DNA from 2 places in the Pseudoalteromonas 'SMAR' genome. Region 1 is predicted to be linked to the other one. Evidence: predicted binding sites of a transcription regulator. Region 1 holds the regulator's gene; the other holds the start of a gene.
What was found. The regulator MetJ, encoded in region 1, represses methionine synthesis genes. The targets are predictions, from matches to a motif close to TAGACGTCTAGACGTCTA.

Region 2: a site for MetJ is predicted at 1,493-1,510, ahead of ACNKW2_RS13260 (methylenetetrahydrofolate reductase). Genes of this name have one in related genera too.

The regions. Positions count from the first base shown of each region.
Region 1 is NZ_JBLWMW010000048.1:2,534-8,115, forward strand. It holds gene metB (cystathionine gamma-synthase) at 1-1,125, opposite strand, end outside; gene metJ (met regulon transcriptional regulator MetJ) at 1,467-1,787, shown strand; gene ACNKW2_RS16515 (malic enzyme-like NAD(P)-binding protein) at 1,875-3,116, opposite strand; gene rpmE (50S ribosomal protein L31) at 3,814-4,029, opposite strand; gene priA (primosomal protein N') at 4,239-5,582, shown strand, end outside.
Region 2 is NZ_JBLWMW010000031.1:2,240-7,821, forward strand. It holds gene ACNKW2_RS13255 (M16 family metallopeptidase) at 1-1,289, opposite strand, end outside; gene ACNKW2_RS13260 (methylenetetrahydrofolate reductase) at 1,558-2,514, shown strand; gene ACNKW2_RS13265 (undecaprenyl-diphosphate phosphatase) at 2,565-3,374, opposite strand; gene folK (2-amino-4-hydroxy-6-hydroxymethyldihydropteridine diphosphokinase) at 3,374-3,859, opposite strand; gene folB (dihydroneopterin aldolase) at 3,868-4,218, opposite strand; gene plsY (glycerol-3-phosphate 1-O-acyltransferase PlsY) at 4,341-4,931, shown strand; gene tsaD (tRNA (adenosine(37)-N6)-threonylcarbamoyltransferase complex transferase subunit TsaD) at 4,928-5,582, opposite strand, start outside.

The sequences.
Region 1 (5,582 bases):
GTCTGCGATAAGGTCGCGTACGTCCTCAATGCCAACCGAAATACGTATCAAGGTATCACCTACGCCAGCTTCAAGTCGTGCTTGTGGATCCATGCCGGCATGGGTCATAGTGGCTGGGTGACAGATTAGGCTTTCTACGCCCCCTAATGATTCTGCCAAGGAGAATTGCTGCAACGAAGTTAAAAAACGCGCAGCGGTATCTAGATTGCCTTTAATGTTAAAACTCACCATGCCACCAAAGCCGAGCTGCTGCTTTTTCGCCAATTCATGCTGTGGATGGCTCGCTAAACCAGGATAATAAACTTGGCTTACATGGGGTGAAGCCGCAAGGTATTCTGCAATGGCTTGAGCGTTTTCTTGATGCTGGCGCAGCCGGACGTTAAGGGTTCTCAGCCCTCTAAGGGTCAAATAGCTATCAAAGGGCGCACCGGTAATACCAATATTATTGGCCCACCATGCCAGCTCATCGCCCAGCTCTTGGGTGCGAGCGATAACCGCACCACCGACCACATCCGAGTGACCATTAATGTACTTAGTGGTGGAGTGCACAACAATGTCGACACCGAAAGTAATTGGGTTTTGCAGTGCTGGGGATAAAAAGGTGTTGTCCGCCGCCACTAATGCACCAACAGCATGTGCCGCTGCTACCACTGCCTCGATATCGGTCAGCCTTAAAATAGGGTTACTGGGTGTCTCAATCCAAACCAGTTTTGGCTTTATTTCTGCTAACTTGTTGAGGTTGTCTGGCTGGGTAAGATCCAATACTTCTAGGTTCAGCAAGCCACGCTTAGCTAATGAGGTAAATAGACGGTAGCTGCCACCATAGCAATCATGGGGGATCACTAAGGTATCATCGTGATTTAACAGTTGCGTGACCAGATGCACTGCTGCCATTCCGGTGGCGGTAATAACACCTCGCGCGCCGCCTTCAAGTTCAGTGAGCGCCTCTGCCAACACGTCACGGTTAAAATTACCACTACGGCCATAGTCATAGTCACGTTTGGTATCAAAGTCGGCAAACGAATAGGTCGTAGAGAGATAAAGTGGCGGTACCACCGCACCATGTGCTTGGTCCGCTTCTATGCCGTGACGCACTGTCACCGTTGATTTGTTACTCTGACTCATAGGGTCACCTAGATATTTGGATGTTTAGACGTCCAAAAGGTTAGTTTATATAAAACTAGAAGTCAAAACATTTATCCTTCTAAATGGCTAAGTAACTAGTATTTGACTATCTTTTTTAAACCGATAAAATTTCGCCACTTTAGGCGCTGCTAATACGACTGAGTTATTGAAAACTATGGCAGGGATCTTACGATCTCGCTATAGCGGATTACTTTATTCATCAGGCTGAAGTAGGTTAAGACTTGACCGTCAGAAGTTTACCTAACACTTTTAAGTTGTGGATAATGCAGTTCAGAACCCAGTCATATTGGCATTGATGTAACTGAGGCAAGTACACGATTATGGCAAAATGGAATGGTGAATATATTCACCCATATGCAGAACACGGTAAAAAAGCAGAACAAGTTAAAAAGATCACAGTGAGCATTCCTTTGAATGTGCTAAAAGTGTTGACTGATGAAAGAACGCGCCGCCAGGTGCAAAACTTACGTCATGCCACCAATAGCGAGCTGCTTTGTGAAGCATTTCTACATGCATTTACAGGGCAACCTCTGCCCAGTGATGAAGATCTGCGCAAAGACAATCCGGAAAGGATCCCGCTAGAAGTCAGAGAGATCATGGCGGAGCGCGGCTTGGAAATACCTGAGATCAATGAGGAGTAATGCCAATTTAAGCGAATTGGTATCACGCTCAGAAATAAAAAAGCCTCTATATTAGAGGCTTTTTTATTTCTATTTACATACTATTCGTTACTTCATGTAGTCTTCAGGCATATCAATTTGTGCTACACCTGACTCCACAGCCGCTTCCGCCACAGCTCTGGCAATACGCGGTAATAAACGTGGATCCATGGGTTTTGGAATAATGTAGTCACAACCAAACTCCAAACTGTCCACGTCAGCAGCCTTCAACACCTCAGCAGGGACCGGCTCTTTGGCAATACTACGAATTGCTTCCACCGCGGCAATTTTCATTTCATCATTAATGGCGGTAGCACGCACATCCAAAGCACCACGGAAAATAAATGGGAAGCACAATACGTTGTTTACCTGGTTAGGATAATCTGAGCGTCCAGTGGCCATGATTAAGTCATCTCGTGTGGCATTGGCTAAATCCGGATTAATTTCAGGATCTGGGTTGGAGCAGGCAAATACCACTGGCTTGTCAGCCATTAGTTTAAGGTTTTCAGGCGATAATAAATCTGGGCCTGATACACCAACAAACACATCGGCTTCGGCAATCACATCCTGAAGAGTGCGCTTATCGGTGTTATTGGCAAACAGCTTCTTGTATTCGTTTAAGTCATCACGACGTGTGTGAATAACGCCTTTTCTATCCAGCATATAAATATGCTCTCGCTGGGCACCACACTTAATCAGCAGTTCCATACAAGCGATAGCCGCAGCACCGGCACCTAAGCACACAATAATGGCATCGTGAATATCTTTGCCTTGCACTTCTAACGCATTGAGCATGCCAGCGGCGGTAACGATTGCAGTACCGTGTTGATCGTCATGGAAAATAGGTACTTCACAGCGTTCAATCAAGGCTTGTTCGATTTCAAAACACTCTGGCGCCTTAATGTCTTCTAGGTTAATGCCGCCAAAAGTGTCAGCAATATTGGCAACCGTATTGATAAAGTCTTCGGTGGTGTTATGTTTTACTTCAATATCGATGGAATCAAGACCCGCAAAGCGCTTAAACAACAGAGCCTTACCTTCCATCACCGGTTTAGAGGCCAACGGCCCAAGATTACCTAAACCAAGAATCGCAGTACCATTACTGATCACCGCAACCATATTGCCTTTACCGGTGTAGCGATAGGCATTCGCAGGATCAGCTGCAATCTCACGGACTGGCTCTGCTACCCCTGGACTATAAGCCAAGGCTAAGTCTTTGACGGTCTCTGCTGGTTTAGTCAGCTCAACACTGATTTTACCTGGAACGGGTTCTGCGTGATAATCTAAAGCTTGTTGACGAAAGTCTGTCATGGCGCGATATTTTCCTACGAATTTAATGTGAGAGTGTGGTAAATGTTCGCATTTTACGCATTGGAGCAAGACAACCTATTGGCCCAATACAGTGCGATTAACTATATGCACGACGACGCTGCAAAGAAGCCTTGTCAATAGGACATATAGTTAATCGACCGTGATCACACGATACCGAGTTCTCTTGATTATTCAAGTAAAATCAGGTCTATCCACTGGCAGCGATACTTCACCGACTTTTCTCAGAAGATGACCGCACTTTTAAGAAATTTTTCACATCATGACCCTGTTATTTTCATCGATGTCGGCTGCAAATCCATGCATAAAAGATGAAAAACCCAGCAGTCATTAAGACATTTCTATTTCGGCAAAGAAAACTTATTTTTACGGCTTTTAACCTTAATTTCTTAAAATTTAACCGCCATATTGCAAAACTTATAAACTCTACTTTCATAGCTGCAGTATTCATAAATATATAAGCTCTCGGCAAATTCACAATCAAGCCAAGGAAATATTCGTTATTTAGCTCGAGAATAGAGCTAAAACTCTAATTCAATTAATTAGTAAAGAATTGCTGCCAAAGTAGGTTTTTTGTCGTGAAGAGGGATGAAGTTTCGTCGTGAAAACGACCGCAGGCAAAAAGAGATAGGCACAAAAAAAGCACCCGAAGGTGCTTTTTCCGACTAGACAGGCAAGATTACTTCTTGCTGCTAAGTGCACCGAAACGCTTGTTAAAGCGATCAACACGGCCACCTGTATCTAGGATCTTCTGCTTACCTGTGTAGAACGGGTGACAAGCAGAACAAACGTCTAGGTGAATGTCTTTACATAGCGTAGAACGAGTTTCGAACTTGTTACCGCATGAACACGATGCAGTGATCGTCTCGTACTTAGGATGAATACCTTCTTTCATAGCAACCTCTAATTAGGCCGTATCGCTCTCCAAACCCGAAGCTTGGCACCATACGTAGTTATACAAAAATTGTGGACGCGTATTTTAGTGTTTAACTGAACATTCTACAAGCAATATTTTGGCTTTTTTTATTATCACACCGGCGAAGTTTTCACTTCTATTTTGCTTCGGTATATACTGCATCACTGCGCTAGTCACACGGAGTTGTTATGCTCATTCTTGAAGTTGCTATTAAGTTGCCATTGCACCGCACTTTTGATTACCTATTAGAGCCGCACCTGCAAGTAGAGCCCGGTATGCGTGTCAGCGTCAATTTTGCTAACCGTAAATGCACTGCCATAGCGCTACAAAAGAAAAATCACACCGATGTACCAGAAGCAAAACTAAAAGCCGTGTTAAGTGTATTAGACACCCACCCTGTTTTTAACACCCAGCAACTGCAATTCCTGCGCTTCGTGGCACAATACTATTGCCATCCTATCGGTGACACTCTATTCACCGCACTACCGGCGGTGCTACGTGATGGTGGTAATCCAGATAAAACGCAAATTCCCCTGCTGAGCTTATCGGAAAAAGGCCAAGCGTTACCGACGTTACGCTCCAAGAAGCAGCAAGCCTTATTGTCGCAGTTGCACGAAGGGGGAGCCATCAAGTTAAGTGAGCTCAAAGCGTTAGGTTTTGCCCAGCAAACCATTAAGGGTCTAGAACAAAAAGGGCTTATTGAACAATATATTGAACATGAATGTAATTGGTCTCAGCAACCCCTAGAACTGGATAAAAAGCCACGCTTAAATGATCAGCAAGCCACCATTTGCAGTGCCATTAATGCCCAACAGGGATATCGCACGTTTTTAATCGAGGGGGTAACCGGCAGTGGTAAAACTGAGGTTTATTTACAATGTTTAGAGCAAATCTTAGCAGCCGGTCAGCAGGCGCTGATCTTAGTGCCAGAAATCGGCCTAACTCCGCAAACCGTTAACCGCTTTAAGAAGCGCTTTAAGAACATTCCCATTGATCTGTGGCACTCTAATTTAACCGATAATGAGCGCATGCATACCTGGCGGCGCGCCGAAAAAGGCAGTAGCGCCTTAGTGATTGGCACTCGCTCTGCAGTCTTTTTACCGTTTCAACGTTTGGGCATGATAGTCGTTGATGAAGAACATGATGGTTCCTTCAAACAGCAAGAAGGACTGCGTTATCACGCCAGGGATCTCGCAGCCTTTCGAGCCCACCAGCAACAATGCCCACTTATTTTAGGCACCGCAACGCCGGCACTCGATACCCTCAACAAAGCCATTACCAATAAGTACCAATTATTGAGCTTAACCAAGCGCGCTCAGACCCAGCAAGACAATAAGTTCGAATTGGTTGATATGAAAGGTCAGCCCGAGCAAGGAGGCTTTTCGGCAATGAGTTTACATTGGATGGAAAAGACCTTAGCTCGCGGCAAGCAAGTGATGGTGTTTCTCAATCGCCGCGGCTTTGCCCCGACCTTAATGTGCCACGAGTGTGGCTGGCTAAACACCTGCCGCCACTGCTCGACTAGCGCCACC
Region 2 (5,582 bases), on a different contig from region 1:
TTGTCCGCAGTGGCGTATAGAGTATTGATCACCTCAGGATCGCGCTCGAAGTGGACATAACGCGCCAAGGTGGATGCAATCGCTTGAGAGGAATCTAGGCCATTAATAAAGCTATATTTTTGGTTAGATTTTAACGCTTCGAGCTTATTCTCATCGACCAACTCTGTACGGGCTTTTGCATAAGTTTGATTGATAGCATCTCGCACCGTTGCCAAGTCTTTTTCATCGTCAACCTTAACAAATACATGCAGTAGACCTGGATCTTTGGTTTCAGGGTTATAAGTAAACATCTGGCTGGCTAGTTGCTTTTCCACTACCAGTTGTTGGTATAAGTCGGAGTTTTCAGAAAAGTACAGCTGCGAGATCAGATCTAATGCCGCGCGGTCTTTTTTCTCTGGTTGCCACGCAGCCCCTTTGTATGACACTAACAGCCAATGACCTGGCAAACCTTCATACTGCTCATGTACATAACGTGCTTGCTGCTGCTTTGGCTCTACAGGTACCTCAGCTTGGTAATCGCCTTTTTGCCAACCACCCCAATGTTTTTTCACCATTTCCATGGTTTCTTTCGGGTCAACGTCACCGACAATCACTAACGAAACGTACTCCGGTTTATAAAAACGCTCAAAGAAAGTTTGGCCATACTCCATTTGATCTGGCATGGCTTCAATGTCTTCGAAAAAGCCCATAGTGGTATGCTTATAGGTGTGCTCATCAAAGGCTTCTTTACGCACTGCCGCTAGTAACTTACGGATTGGGCTGGCATTATTTTTTAAATACTCGCCTTTTACCGTCAAGGCCTCGGTACGGAACTGCTCTTCGGTATAAGAGAGATTTTGGAAAATATCCGCTTCAATTTCTAATACCTTGTCTAAGTGCTGCTTAGAAAAGTTTAAGTGGTAATTGGTATAATCGTTGGTGGTATAAGCGCGGTTATCAACACCTGAATTTTTTAAAATATCGGCATAGACATCTTGTGGAAACTTTTCCGAGCCCTTAAACATCATGTGCTCAAAAAAGTGCGCAAAGCCGGTTTTGCCCGCTTCTACCTCATTACGTGATCCCACGGATACTGGAATTTGCAGTGATACTACGTCTGGGTAGTCGGTTTTCACTACCATAACCCGCAGGCCGTTATCTAATTCCTCAAGTACATAGTCTTGGGCAAATACTTTATTACTCTGCTGCACTGCAGCAGTGGCGGTATTATTATTGGTCGCTTCGGTTGCCGTACAGCCAGCAAGTGCCAAACTCACAGCAAAACTGGTTGCCAGTAATTTAAATTTCATGAGACTTTCCTAATCATCGTTATTCTAAAATGAGCATGGTTCGCTTACGCTCAATGTAACTTGGTAATTATGCCTGAATTCATTGTCATAACACGTTTATTCGGACAAGCTGCAGCATAAAACTGTAAACAAATATATACCACCTGAGATTAACATGAAGCAAATTCATACTCCTTGAAATTCTTTCATTAAAAAAATCTATCTAGACGTCTAAATGGCTGCTATATTATTTCTCATAGACTAAAACCGCTTTAGTGGAATGAGGATTATGGCTTTAACGCTTCAAGAGAAAATCATCGACCCGAACCAAGGGGTATATTTAATTGGTACTACGCCACCGAAAATCGGCACTGAGCCTGAGCAGCTAAAAGCGATCGCCAACAAACTGCTTGCCCGTTTACATGAAATAGAATATGACGGTGTGATCATCTACGACATTCAAGATGAGAGCAGTCGCACTCAAGTGCCACGACCTTTCCCGTTTAAGCATACGGTTGATCCCTGTGAGTACAGCCAGCTCATTCGCGAGCTTTCTCGACTTGATGTGATCACCTACAAAAGCGTGGCTCAGCGCGATGAACAAGCCTTTTCTAGCTGGTTAAGTGATACCAAGCAACAGTTTGGTTTGAATAATCTAGTACTGGTTGGTAGCCCGTCATCAACTGGCGACATCAAGTTGCCTTTGGCTGATGCCTATGAAGTATTAAAACAACACCAAGAAGACTACTTTTTAGGTGGCGTTACCATCGCTGAGCGTCATGCTAGCAAAGGCAATGAACATCAGCGCCTAATTCAGAAGACCACTCAGGGCTGCGAGTTCTTTGTCTCGCAAGCGGTGTACAATGCCCAGGCGACCATTGACTTAATCACCAGTTACGCACGAAGTTGCAAACAGCAAGGTCAAACACCTAAGCGCATCATTTTAACCTTTACCCCGTGTGGCGGTGAAAAAACGCTGCAATTTATGGAGTGGCTCGGCATTTCAGTACCAGAAGGCACCAAATGGCGGATCCTCGATGCCGACAACTCATTAAGCGAGTCAATTCGTGTCTGCAAAGAAAACCTCGATCAGATTTTAAAAAGCTGCGCCCATCTGGACATTTCACTGGGGCTCAATATTGAAAGTTTAACCAACCGCAAAGAAGAGATAGACGCCTCGATAAACCTTTATCGCTTACTAAAGGCAACGATGGAGTTGAGCTTGGCGGAAAAGCAAATTGCCTAACAGCCTTACCACTAAATAAAAATGCCAGCATTAAATGCTGGCATTTTTATTTAGCTTGCCCAACTTAAGTAGGCGATTAAGCCAGCACCTAAAATAAGGCGGTAAATCACAAATGGCATCATGCCCATGCGCTCGATGATTTTTAAGAAAAAGAAAATACAGGCGTAGGCTGAAACAAATGACAATACCACGCCACTGAGTAATGCGTTCCAATCCACCACTTCATCTCCTACTGCCAGCTCTAGGGTATAATACAGACCCATCATGGAGATCACCGGGATTGACATTAAAAATGAAAACCGCGCAGCGCTTTTTTTATCGAGCCCAAGTAGTAGTCCCGCAGTAATCGTAATCCCCGAGCGTGAGGTACCAGGAATAACCGCCGTAATTTGCGCCAAACCAAGTATCAGAGCACTTTTCCAAGTTAAGGCAAATTCATCGTTAATCTGTTTGGCCTTAACATCGGCATACCAAAGCAACAAGCCAAAAACGATGGTGGAAGTTGCGATTACCCACGCACTGCGTAGATAGAGTTCCACAATGTCTTTTAACAACGGCGCTAACAACACAAAGGGGATGGTAGCCACCACAATGCACCAGGTTAAGCGGCTCTCTTTGCTGCTTTTTCCCGAAGCTCCAAAGGATTGAAACCAACCGGCCAGCAAACTGACAATGTCTTTACGAAAATACAATACCACCGCCAACAGAGTACCAACGTGAACCGCAACATCAAAAGCCAGCCCTTGATCTTGCCAACCTAATACTTGCGAAGGCAGTAATAAGTGGGCAGAACTCGAAATAGGTAAAAACTCAGTGAGACCTTGAATAACAGCAAGGACAACAATCTCAATAACACTCATTACTTGGCAAACTCCACTTTCCATAGTTTTTGTGTTGGGTTGTGGTACTCCTGCCACAGCTGCGCTACCGACTTGTCTTCAGTAGGATGAAGGAAGTCTCCGGCAAGCTCTGCCAATGGCTGAAGTACAAAGGCATTTTTGGTAATTTCATCACGCGGCAGTTGCGCTGGGGAGTCACAAACGACCTGATCGTAAAAAAGCAGGTCTAAATCTAACGTACGCGGACTAAACTTCTTCTCATTACAGCGGCGGCCATGGTCATACTCAATGGTTTTCAATAGCCGACAGACTTGCTGTAATGGCATGCTGGTGGTGGCTGCAAACACTGAGTTGTAAAAGTTATTACCGGCAAACCCCACCGCCTCGCTCTCATAAACACTTGAATGTTGATATTGAGGAAAGTGCTTAATCAGTGCCGCTAAGCCACTGCGTAAGTTTTTTTCTTTTTCTATGTTAGATCCAAGGCTAATAAATATTTGTGCCATATTTTTCTCTATTTTTTTCGCACAATTTCAACACCAACCGTTTGTGCCTGAGGCACTGCAGCGGGTTTGCTTACTCTTATAAGTACCTGCTCTACCGTAAATTCTTGTAAAATAATAGTCGCTAATTGCTCTACCAAGGTTTCTAGTAGTTCCACTGGTTTTGCTTGTGTATGAGCAATAATACGCTCACTGACCTTGGCATAATCGACCGCCAAATTAATATCATCGTGACGCGCAGCAGCAGCGATATCGGTCAACATCTCAACATCAAAGTAAAGGCTTTGTTTACTTTCTTTTTCAAAGTCGTACACTCCTATTATGGCTTCGACGTGTAGCTGTGAGATATAGACTTTATCCATGTAAACTCCAAACATGTTTATCGCTGTAATTCACCTGCATGGTGCAATCGCATCGTAATTCATGCAGGACCAAAGACCGCCGATCATAGCCCAAAACAACGCAATAAAAAATAAGGAAGACAGTGTTAATCAGTTTAATGTGCGTATGTGCTTATTTACTAGGGTCGATTTCCTCGGCGATCTTAGTATGTCGGTTATTCAAATTACCCGACCCGCGCTTTAATGGCTCTAATAATCCCGGCGCCACCAATGTCTTGCGTTTAGGTGGTAAGGTACCTGCTGCCATGGTATTGGTGTTTGATATTCTTAAGGGCACCATACCCGTTTGGGGAGCCTATTTTTTACATATCGAGCCGTTATGGTTAGGCGCTATCGCGGTCAGTGCATGCCTTGGGCACATCTATCCGGTGTTCTTTCACTTTAATGGTGGTAAGGCCGTTGCTACGGCATTTGGCGCTTTGCTTCCAATTGGCGCTTCGTTAGCTGGACTGTTGATTGCCACCTGGCTAGTGGTGTTGTTGGTAACGCGCTATTCATCGCTGGCAGCTATTATCACCGTTGCGGCTGCACCACTGTACACTTGGTGGATAAAGCCTCTTTACACCATCCCAGTGAGCTTTTTAACCTTGGTAATTATTATTCGCCACCGCGGCAACATCAAACGGCTCCTCACTGGCAAGGAGCCGAGGGTGGGTAAGAAATCTCAGGATTAAACTTTTTCTAGGCTATCGAGTGGCCAGCGCGGCTTTGTTTTCATATCCAATGTCGCGTGTTGACCTGCTTTAAGACGCTGCATTCCAGCGTAAGCAATCATTGCTCCATTATCGGTGCAAAATTCAGTGCGAGGATAATAAACCCGGCCTTGCATACCTTGCATCATGCGCTCGAGCTTTTGTCGCAGCTCAGTGTTAGCACTTACGCCACCAGCAATAACCAAACGCTTAATGCCCGTTTCTTTCAATGCTCTTTTGCATTTGATGGCTAGGGTATCTACCACCGCCGTTTGAAAGGCATGGGCGATGTCCGCTTTGGTTTGCTCATCATTCCCCTCTTTGCGAATGGTATTTGCTGCCGCCGTTTTCAAACCACTAAAGCTAAAGTCCAACCCGGGACGATCCGTCATTGGCCTTGGGAAAGTAAAGCGCCCAGCAACTCCCTGTTGTGCCATTTTAGCCAGCATAGGGCCACCAGGGTAATCTAAACCTAACAGCTTGGCGGTTTTATCAAACGCTTCACCTGCAGCATCATCAACAGATTCACCCAATACTTGGTATTCTCCGATACCCGCCACTTTCACCATCATGGTGTGACCACCGGATACCAGCAACGCAATAAACGGAAACTCTGGTTTATCCTCTTCCAGC